Regions from separate parts of the Paenibacillus sp. LC231 genome, predicted to be linked through region 2. Evidence: riboswitches for the same ligand, from Rfam matches in the RefSeq annotation. Region 2 holds a riboswitch; each other region holds the start of a gene.
What was found. Region 2 has a riboswitch for cyclic di-GMP ahead of AK95_RS33940 (helix-turn-helix transcriptional regulator). Riboswitches for the same ligand answer to the same signal wherever they lie in the genome.

Region 1 (3,282 bases), on a different contig from region 2:
TAACGGTATCCGTGGATAAACAGGCGGCAAGCAGGCGATTAAACAACTGACCTTCAAACTGCCGTCGATTGGTGCGAAAGCAAAATTCGTTCAAATAGGATTGCAGATGCTTGGAATCTAATCCGTGGAACGTACCGCCAATAAAGGCTTTCGCATTTGAAATCATCGTGTGAAGCCATTTCAGATGATCCGGATTATCCTTTACATTGAACTTAATCGGTTGGTGGTTATATTCTTCTGCGAGTGCATTGTACGAACGATAGGCGTCGCTACTGATCGTCGAACCCGGTTCAATGTGCTGCTTCGCAAATTCGACGAGCGTCTTGCCTTTGACATCCGGAATTACCTGCATTTTGACGTATTGCGGTGCTCCTTGTTTGTTAAGCGATACCCCAACGAGCACAGGTGTTTGGTCCGTGCCACGACCACGTTTGCCTCCTTCTGTTGGAGCTCCGAAGAATGCGTCATCCAGCTCAACCAAACCAGCCAACTGGTACTGAGCATCGCGATCTCCCATGGCTTTACGGATCTTGTGGAGCATTAACCACGCAGTCGGGTAAGAGATTTCCAGTTCGCGTGCAAGAAATACGGCGGATACACCGCGTTTATCATGCGCCACAAGGAAAATCGCCCAAAACCAGGTCAGCAGAGGAGTATGAGATTTATGCATTATCGTGCCGGCGGTAACAGAAGCCTGATGCTTGCAGTTCGTGCATTGATACAGCTTTCGAGTTTCAAGAAAGTAGAACGCATTGTGCTGGCACTTCGGGCAGAAGAACCCGTTTGTCCATCGGATCTGGAACAGATGCTCGCGGCATGCATCTTCCGAATGAAACTTTTCTTGAAACCTCTTCAACGTCATTAATTCTTGTTGTGCCATACCATTCACTCCCGAACATTCGTTTGTACTTATTATATCAAACAAATGTTCGTGCGTGTACGTGTTGCTGAGGCAACTTGATATTCAAATTTTAGAATTCTGGCTCAACCTAAAAATCAGTGCTTGAAAGTTAGCCCAGCATCCGATGACGGTTACATTCAATAAGAATACCAGCTTTATAGCGATTGCGGTTTCGAGTGAAATAGTGGCGGCGCTGAAAAGCTTTAATGCGATTATGACGATCTTCTACAGTCGCATTCGTCCACCGGCATTGATGATAATTCGTGATTTCCTCTTTCCAGTTACGCATGGTTGTAAGGGTGTTTCGAACAGCGGGATGATCAATTAGATCGCCCTGCGCGCACCAACGTTCAAATCCCAGTTTGGCAATGTTAAAGCTCGGCGAACAGTCGTACCAGGTCGTAAACGCTTCTTTCCATTCCCATACGCTGCGAAGTAACGGAGCATAGTTCAGCAACACTTCCAGCCGCTTTCTACTTTCCGCACCGAGCGATTCCATAGGCGGATTAAGCAAGCGATGGTTAGCTTTCAAGTGGGCTTTCGCCCGCGGGGATAATGTCCGCTGCACGGATTTCCGTACTTCCTGTACGCTTTCGATCACATAACCGTGAACATGAAATCGGATCTGCGATGCGAATCGCATTTGGAAAACATTCGCTGATCCAAGTATGGTAAGCCTGAGCCAAATCCATGACCACCGCTTTGGGCTGAAGCATCAGGAAGTCCGGATGCCCCCTGGCATATGTCCGCAGGTCATCCAGCTTGCGGCCGGGCAGCAGGTCCAGCATCGTCTCGCCCTTGAGGTTGTGAATGCCGGTATTGTAGGTATGCCCTTTCTTGATCCTCTCCGACACTTTAGGAACCGCTTCGTTATGGATATACTGCACCGTACTCGCGGGTGCTTACTGGATACGCGCACTGTGCGCTGCCGTAGAACCAAGCGCGTGTTCAACCGTAGCTGCACGGAAGAACGCGCTGTACTGCTGCTGGTCCCAGCAAAATCATAAGCCCATACGAATCCAGCGTCGCAGCGTTTGCAATACATGCGAATGGTTGGTAGATGCAGATTTTTGTAATTGAAATGCAGGACTGACCTCCTATTCTTCGACATCTAGCAAAACAAAAATACACATCCCCCAAGAGGCAGTGTCTCGCTGCGAAAACATTAGGGTAACCCGGCGATCATCGCATTAATAATACTTTAGACCCGTAGCTTTGCGTCCCTGTCTTTCGATCAGGTTTGCCATTTTTCCTATTTGTTTGCCGTTTGTGTAGGAGTATTGTATCACATCGCTCATCGAAATGACAAATAATGGACACCAAGCATGACGGGACGAGTTGGCGGCTGCGGTCGACGTATGGGGCAAGCGGAAAAAGTATACTCCAATCTTTGCACCCTGCGCTTTTTAACGGAGAAGTACCCGGCCCCCATTTTTTCTATTTGTCCGGACCGGTTTACGAATTTGTTTGCATCGTATGCGGTTTTTTAGGATTGGATCAGGAAGATTCTCCTGTTTGTGGTGCCGCGGCAGTCTGCTGAACCTCATCCCCGGCTGATGAAGTACCAGCATCGATGTGAATCAATAGGGACTATCTAATATTAAGTTAACAGATGGGTGCCGATTGCGAACGCCATGCCGATGACCGCACCGACGCCGACGTCGGTCGGATAATGAAGCCCCAGGTAAATGCGGGAAATACCGACTGCGCCGGACAACGGAATAAGCAGCAATGAAAACCAGGGAAATGTCAATGACAAGATCGTCGCCAAAGTGAAAACAGCGGTCGCATGGCCCGACGGAAAGGAATAGTCCCTTAAAGGATGGTGCGAGAGATGGACGTTGTCATCGGCCAAATAAGGCCTGCGGCGGCTAAAATTGATTTTCAACACCTGTACCAGCAAATGGCTCGCCGCCAGCGCAATCAAGCCGTCCTGTCCCGCATCGCCTAAACATAACAACAACAGAGCTGCGCCGATACTGCAAACTGCGCCGCCCAAATGTGTAATTTTCGGCATCCACCAATCGAGCAACTGGCATTTGAACTTAAGATTCACAAGATAAAGCAGGCGATGATCTTCGTTTTTTAACCATACCGGAAGCCGTATCACTGGTATCTCCCTCGCTCAGTGTCAGCGTTATTCATTTCATTGTAAATCACGTGAATCGCTTCTGCCTGCAGGGTTACCTCAATCGGGGTCACTCCGATGATCTCGCCGTCACCATGGACCAACATGGGCACATCGGCGGTAACTTTCACATTCCGACCTTCTAGAACGGTCACAGCGGGATGGTCAATATGCTTACCCCGCATAACATCCGGAAACAGCCGCAACAGTCCCAGGCGGGAGATGCCGTGGACGATACAAATATGAAAAAGTC
Region 2 (3,282 bases):
ACATATGGCATTTATGCCTCGCTCGGCCTGACCGCAACCGACATTCGTCGTGCCTTGACAAGCGGCATTGCCGGACTGGCTGCGCTCGGTGCGCTGGCTGGCATCGCTTGCGGCGTCTACGCATTGCCGGCCGTGCTGCGCGGTCTGCTCTCTGCCTATGGGATTGTCAAGCTGCCGCTTATCATGGAATGGCCGCTCGTCATTGGGCTGACTCTGATCGCGCTTGTTATCGCCATCAGCGGCTGCTGGCTGGCTTCGCGAATCCTCCGCCGCACCTCCCTTCGCGTGCTGGTCATGGATTCATGAAGGCCGTCCATGAACAGAAGATGACCTCCGAATGTCGGAGGTCATCTTTTTACTTCTTGCCTTAATAAATCTTCTTATTTTAATTCACATCGTATTTGTTCTTTCCACTTGATAATATTTGCGATGGCATTTGTTTCACCGCCTAAATAGATATCTTCTATGGTCATTGACCAAAATTTGGGCTTGTGATCTCTTTCGTTATGCGGAAGAGGATTTGTTATTTTACCCACCTTGGTTACTGACTCTCGATTTTTCTTGAACGCTGGAAACACATAAGGCACAGAAGGTATCTTCTGTGCCTTGATTCAAATATGAAGAAGATCTACTTTTTTTTAATATATTCCTCTTGGTTTTTTAATTCCATGTAACGAATAATCAGCTTATCCAACGACTGTGAAATTGCGACAACATCTTGATGCACCAATTCGAAACTGCTGGCCACTCGCTCAAGTTCTCTTCGGAGAAGTTCGAGTTTTTTCGATACTTGTTTGAGTTCACTCTCGATAGAAATCACCTTGTTCACCCACCCCCGTCGTAACAAGTGATTGATGACAGTTGCCACAGTTATCGATAACGCGAATCAGTATATATAACTTACTTATCATTATAAATTTCGACGGTAACAAAAAAAATACCCATAATTGGGTAATCTTTATTTTAAGACAAGTTTTATGACGGTTATGTAAATTTTTTAAGAAATGCTCCTTTGTGGTTGACTCTCGTTTTTGCATAGATCTTTTTAATAAAAGTACGAACCGTGCTTTGGCTAATACCATAAATATCAGCAATTTCAGGGACATTTTTATTCTCAAGCCACCCATAGGCTATTTCTTTCTCGCGATTCGTTAATTCATATTGGTGAAAGTGAGAATAGATCAGCTCCCTTTGCAGAACGGGATCCTTTTGAGGTAATTTTTCTTCAATATTCTTGGCCAGGTGTTCAATGAGCGGTATGGCAAATGTAACTTCGTGCAAATAATGAAAACTAAGACCAAGGTAGCCTATGATCACATTTTTTATTCGAAGGGGAGTACAAACACACGCCAATTCTGAAAACACGCGATTACAATGCTCGGCCCCAATTACGACAGAAAGCGCTTGTTGTTCCATAGATAATGAAATAGCGTTGCTTCCTGCGTCTTTCATTGCCAACGAGGTCCCATTTTTTATATTATTCCTCTCGAGGAAACTTCTTAAAGAACCTGTTCCGCAATAATCGATAACGGCACCATCCGTATCTGTTATAACAAATAAATAAGGTATGGACAGCAAATTGTTCATATTCCTGGTTTCCTCTTGCAGCAAATAAAGAATTTCTTTCCGTTCAATCAACCTTTGTTTTATTTCAGTCATACTGAGGATATTAGGAAAATGATTGTTTACTTCTACCAGTGTTCTTTGACCCATTATTTCCCTTCTTCCCTTGTAAGAATAAGCGTTAAATAATGAAATCGATCTACTATTCATCGCTGCTGCATTCGACAGCTCACAGCAAAAAATAAAAAAACCATCCATTATGAACCATAGCAAAATAGGACGGAGGCTTCCGTCGTATTCGGCAGCTGGCTGGCATCGCGGTCTGAAGCAAGATCCACATTAGCCCCTGTAGCTTTGCGTCGCCGCTTTTCAGCGGGTTTGCTATTGTCGTACGAAGAGTATGAATTTGTCGAATATCCAAACATGTTATGACTTATTCAAACTATAACTTACATTGTTTTTCATTTAATATAGGTCGTACGACCCAAATTTCCATATTTTTGTTATATTTGTCAATCACTCTTACACGTATACATAATCACTTTTTGCGCCAAGCGGGTTGATAGACCGATTTCGGGGGAGGGAACTGGTGAATCCAGTTAATGATCCGGGTCGATATCCACTGGCATACAACTGCAAGGATAATAATTTTCCAATCGATCACATAGGCAGCGAAAGCGAATATGATTCCATTCATCCAGAACAATGAGGTGCCCGGGTTGATTCTTTTATACTTATAAATGGCTAAGGCAACATAACCGATTCCCCCATTCGATACCCTCTGCTTTATGAGGATGGCGACACCTGTTCCGAGAATAACCGAGCCGAATAGAAGATCGATCCATACGTTGCCGAACGGGGGTTCTAGAAACACCTCGAAGAAATTAACGGAAACGGACGTCACTGTTATAACAAATATGGTTCCAAAGGCACTGACACCATCAAGATAAGGGACTGTAAAGGCAAGGAAAATAAAATTAGCGAGCCACAGTCCGAGACTCATCGGGATCTCAAACGCATGGTTCAGAAGCACCGCGATTCCAGCTCCTCCCCCCGAAGGAATGGCGTGAGGAAACAAGAACATGGCCATGGCAAAACCTTGAATGATGGAGCCGGCGGTAATGTAGAAAAGTTTCTTGGAAGCATGACGATAGAAAAAGGGGCTCTTCCGCCCGGGTAGGATCTGTAAGTTCACACGGAATCATCCTTCATAGATTAGAGTAACAAGCTAGTCCTGCTTTTTTAAGTGTATGCTTGTTCTCTGGAGGGGATACCGGGATAGATCTTTTTAACGAAAATATGTATAGGCTGACTCTGGAGATATCCATAGGCAGCCCGCTAGTATTTATCATTCTCTTGTGGTTTGGTCTATGTTTAAATTACGTAACAAAATCCATCGGTTTGTTTCTCTCTCACCCCGAGTTCAAACGTATCTTGACGAAGACCCCGGCGCATCGTTTCAAGGGAAAGCACTTCGGTGGGTTGGATATTTCCCAAATGTACGTGAGATCCAAATTTGCGGAGAAGCATCGCTTGCTGCTGCTTAAGAGGTGCCTCCCAAATCAGCTTTCTTGCATCCGACACGTTGTCGATGATATTATTTATCATTTCTTCCTGACACTCGCCATGCTTATCGTAAATACCGATGCCTAGTCCAGACTCGCGCGCTTCAACAATGATAAACTCGGCGCCTACGTCTAAATCCGCTTCCATTGTATA
Region 3 (3,282 bases), on a different contig from region 2:
TACAATCCTGTTACCGGAAAGTTTGATGTGAAGCGCGACATTATATCCGGCCATTCGATCAATTCGTTGCTTTACAAGAATGGAAAGCTGTTTATGGCCACCGGAGCAATGACTGGCGGAGAGGGGAAACTTGCCATTTACGATACGGCTTCAGGCCGAGTAGAGCTGGAACAGGTACCTGTTCCGGGCAAAAAAGCAGTAACCTCTTTGATATGGGGCCCGGACGGTAACATATGGGGAATGGCGCTGGGGGCTCTGTTCATCTATGATACGGAACGCCAAGAGATTATTTACAGCGAGGATATGTTTCCTACAGCAGATTATGCACACAGCAATCCTCGCTTGACCGTTGGAACCGACGGCAATGTGTACGGTACCATTTATACGGGATATGTTGCTGACCACACGTACACGAGCAAGATGTTTAAGATTGACACAGCAAGCAAATCGCTGTCCATCTTGTTGGAGAGCAATGCGGAAAAGCTTGCGCAGGACGACTTTGGCAACTTCTATTTCAAATACGGCAGCGAGCTGATGAAGTATAGCGACCCGAATCTGGTCATGCCGCTAGACAAAGTACAGCTCGAGGCTGAATCGCTCCAGCTTCACCCGGGGGATGAAGTCGATTATTCTTACGAAGTCTTCCTTGAGAGAGGAAGAACGACGAAGGAGTTATCCGGCGCTCACATTGAGTATTTGAGCAGTCGTCCGGATAAGGCGGAGATCGACCCAAAAGGAAAGATTATCGCCAAGCATCCGGGGCAAGCCGAATTGTCGATTCGAATTACATTGAACGGGATAACGGTTGAATCCAATAAAATCAAGGTAAAAATAACCGGCCCTTTTTAAAACTGTTCATGACATATAGCAATATGAGGCCGTTGTCCTGGACAACGGCTCTTTATTTTATTGTCCAGTGATCCATTAGACCGGGAACTTAAGAATGGAATTACCAAGTGATTTGAACTTATGAAAGTTTTCTGATCGGAAGCGAGATGTCATGACCAGTTATAAACGGTATTTTAGTCCCGGATGACAAGAGACAAAAGTTATTGAATCTAATGATTTCCGTTGTCGTAATTAGGGCAACGGATATAGGGGTGAATTTGTAAAATAGAACTATTGACTTAATCAGCCATCATCTAATGTCCAGGTAATAACAGAAAAACGTATCCTGCCTAATGAACAAAATAGCTTTAATACATAGTTAAGTGAAGTGGAGTGAAGTCGGGGAATAGCAAAAATTAGTAAAGATTAACTATTGCGACCTAGTGTCTCATGAGGGTTATCAATATCATCAAAACCATTCTTGAAAGACAATATTGAACAAAAGACCTATCGATTTTCATTTGGAAACAAGATACAGTAAATGTAAATCGAATACATAATATAATCATGGTTTACAATTTAAATACTATTTTTGTACGACAATAGCAAACCCACCGAAAGGTGGCGACGCAAAGCTATAGGGGCTAATGCGGGATCTACTGCGACCGCAATGCCAGCCAGTTGCCGAATACAACGGGAAACCTCCGTTTTATTCATTATTTTGAATTGAAGAAAGGGGTTTTTTTGACGTTCCATAAAACAGCGATGGCTTCGCTATAAAAAAACTAGTTTGGGGTTGAAGGGGGACACTGCTTCATCGCAGAATGCGAAGAGGATTTTTCTGTTCGTTAACAATCAGACATTAATGAATCGATAGTCCGGGAGGTTGATGGTCATGGAACAAACGACATATGAAGTATCAATTGACGAAATGCCGAGGGGGGGATGGGCCAACGATGAAGGAAACCGGGTTAGTTTTTCCCTTGATTTTGCAACGACCCGAAAACTCCATGAACTTGCGTTCAATTTCGGAATAACTGTGGATATGGCACTTATGGCTTGTTATGCGATCCTGCTTGCCAAATTTACCGGCGAGGATGATCCTGTAATCGGGTATCTGTTGGAAAGACAGATGTTTCCTATACGTTACTCTCCTACTGTACATAAGCCATTAGGTAAGTTTCTGATAGAAGTCAAGCATGCCACGATGCAAGCACTCGAAGATCGGAATATGCGAAAGAATTTGAGCGGTAACCCGTTCATCAAAGCGGCGTTTACTTGGCAAAACGCCAATGCCACTCCTTATGAATCCGATCAGTTGGGGACGTTTGAGCTTGCTTTGACGGCTTTTAAGAAGGAATTTATCATGATACACCTTGAATATTCGACCCGCTCGTACAGAAAAGAAACGATCGAGCAAATGAGCGGCCACTTGAGCCGAATTGTGCATGAAGTCGTTGATTTCCCCGAGAAGGTGATTGCCGACATACGCATGATGTCAGAAGAAGAGGAGAGAAAGATTCAGGCTTTCAGCGGAACTAAGACGGACTTTCCTTCCAGCCAAACGGTCCATTACTTGTTTGAGGAACAGGTCCGCTTAACCCCCGATCGCCCGGCGATCATGACCGAGGACCATCAGATGTCCTATCGGGAATTGGACGATCACGCGAATCAGCTTGCAAAAGCACTGCAGGATCACGGCGTTAAGCCGGAGAGCGTCGTTGGCATTGTCGCGGATCGGTCTGTCAGTATGATTGTCGGGCTTACAGCCATATTGAAAGCTGGCGGCGCTTATATGCCCATCGAAGCCGATTCTCCGTGCGAAAGAATCGAATATATGCTCGAGGACAGTCGGGCGGGATTTTTGCTGGCCCCTTCCAGTTGGAAGCCTGACATTGCATTTGAAGGAAAAGTAATTTATTGGGACAACGCGAAGCTAAGCCTTGATAGCTGTTCCCATACGATATCTGCAGTAACCTCGCAAAGTCTTGCGTATATCATCTATACTTCCGGATCAACGGGGACACCAAAAGGGATCATGGTTGAACATCGCAACATCGTAAGACTGGTCAAGAATACCAATTATTTCAACTTTTCCAAGGAGCATCGAATTTTGCAAACCGGTACAATATCATTCGATGCGTCGACCTTTGAAATTTGGGGATCCCTTTTGAACGGATCTACCTTGTATTTGATGAAGGACACGGACCTGTTTGACCTTTATAAATTGAAGGAAACCATCATCGGTCACCGCATTACGGCTTGGTTCCTGACAACGGCTCAGTTCCATAATCTGGCCGAACAGGATCCAGACGCCTTTCGTACGTTAGACACCTTGCTAGTCGGCGGAGAAGCGTTATCGCCAAAGCACGTAAATGCCGTAAGGAAGAGGTGCCCCGATCTGCGGATGATCAATATGTACGGTCCGGCGGAAAACACGACGTTCTCCACTTA

Region 1: another riboswitch for cyclic di-GMP. It lies ahead of AK95_RS35365 (ISL3 family transposase); the one in region 2 lies ahead of AK95_RS33940 (helix-turn-helix transcriptional regulator).
Region 3: another riboswitch for cyclic di-GMP. It lies ahead of AK95_RS05870 (non-ribosomal peptide synthetase); the one in region 2 lies ahead of AK95_RS33940 (helix-turn-helix transcriptional regulator).

The regions. Positions count from the first base shown of each region.
Region 1 covers NZ_JFOM01000026.1:399,866-403,147, forward strand. Annotated here, with positions in the region: gene AK95_RS18925 (IS1595-like element ISPaen6 family transposase) at 1-880, opposite strand, end outside; partial or broken gene AK95_RS35365 (ISL3 family transposase) at 1,011-1,967, opposite strand; cyclic di-GMP riboswitch class I at 2,068-2,156, opposite strand; gene AK95_RS18935 (phosphatase PAP2 family protein) at 2,502-3,011, opposite strand; gene AK95_RS18940 (diacylglycerol/lipid kinase family protein) at 3,008-3,282, opposite strand, start outside.
Region 2 covers NZ_JFOM01000053.1:343,180-346,461, forward strand. Annotated here, with positions in the region: gene AK95_RS28775 (ABC transporter permease) at 1-306, shown strand, start outside; gene AK95_RS28785 (Spo0E family sporulation regulatory protein-aspartic acid phosphatase) at 629-820, opposite strand; gene AK95_RS33940 (helix-turn-helix transcriptional regulator) at 985-1,713, opposite strand; cyclic di-GMP riboswitch class I at 1,861-1,956, opposite strand; gene AK95_RS28790 (YitT family protein) at 2,102-2,746, opposite strand; gene comA (phosphosulfolactate synthase) at 2,938-3,282, opposite strand, start outside.
Region 3 covers NZ_JFOM01000009.1:159,005-162,286, forward strand. Annotated here, with positions in the region: gene AK95_RS05865 (NHL repeat-containing protein) at 1-849, shown strand, start outside; cyclic di-GMP riboswitch class I at 1,423-1,517, shown strand; gene AK95_RS05870 (non-ribosomal peptide synthetase) at 1,724-3,282, shown strand, end outside.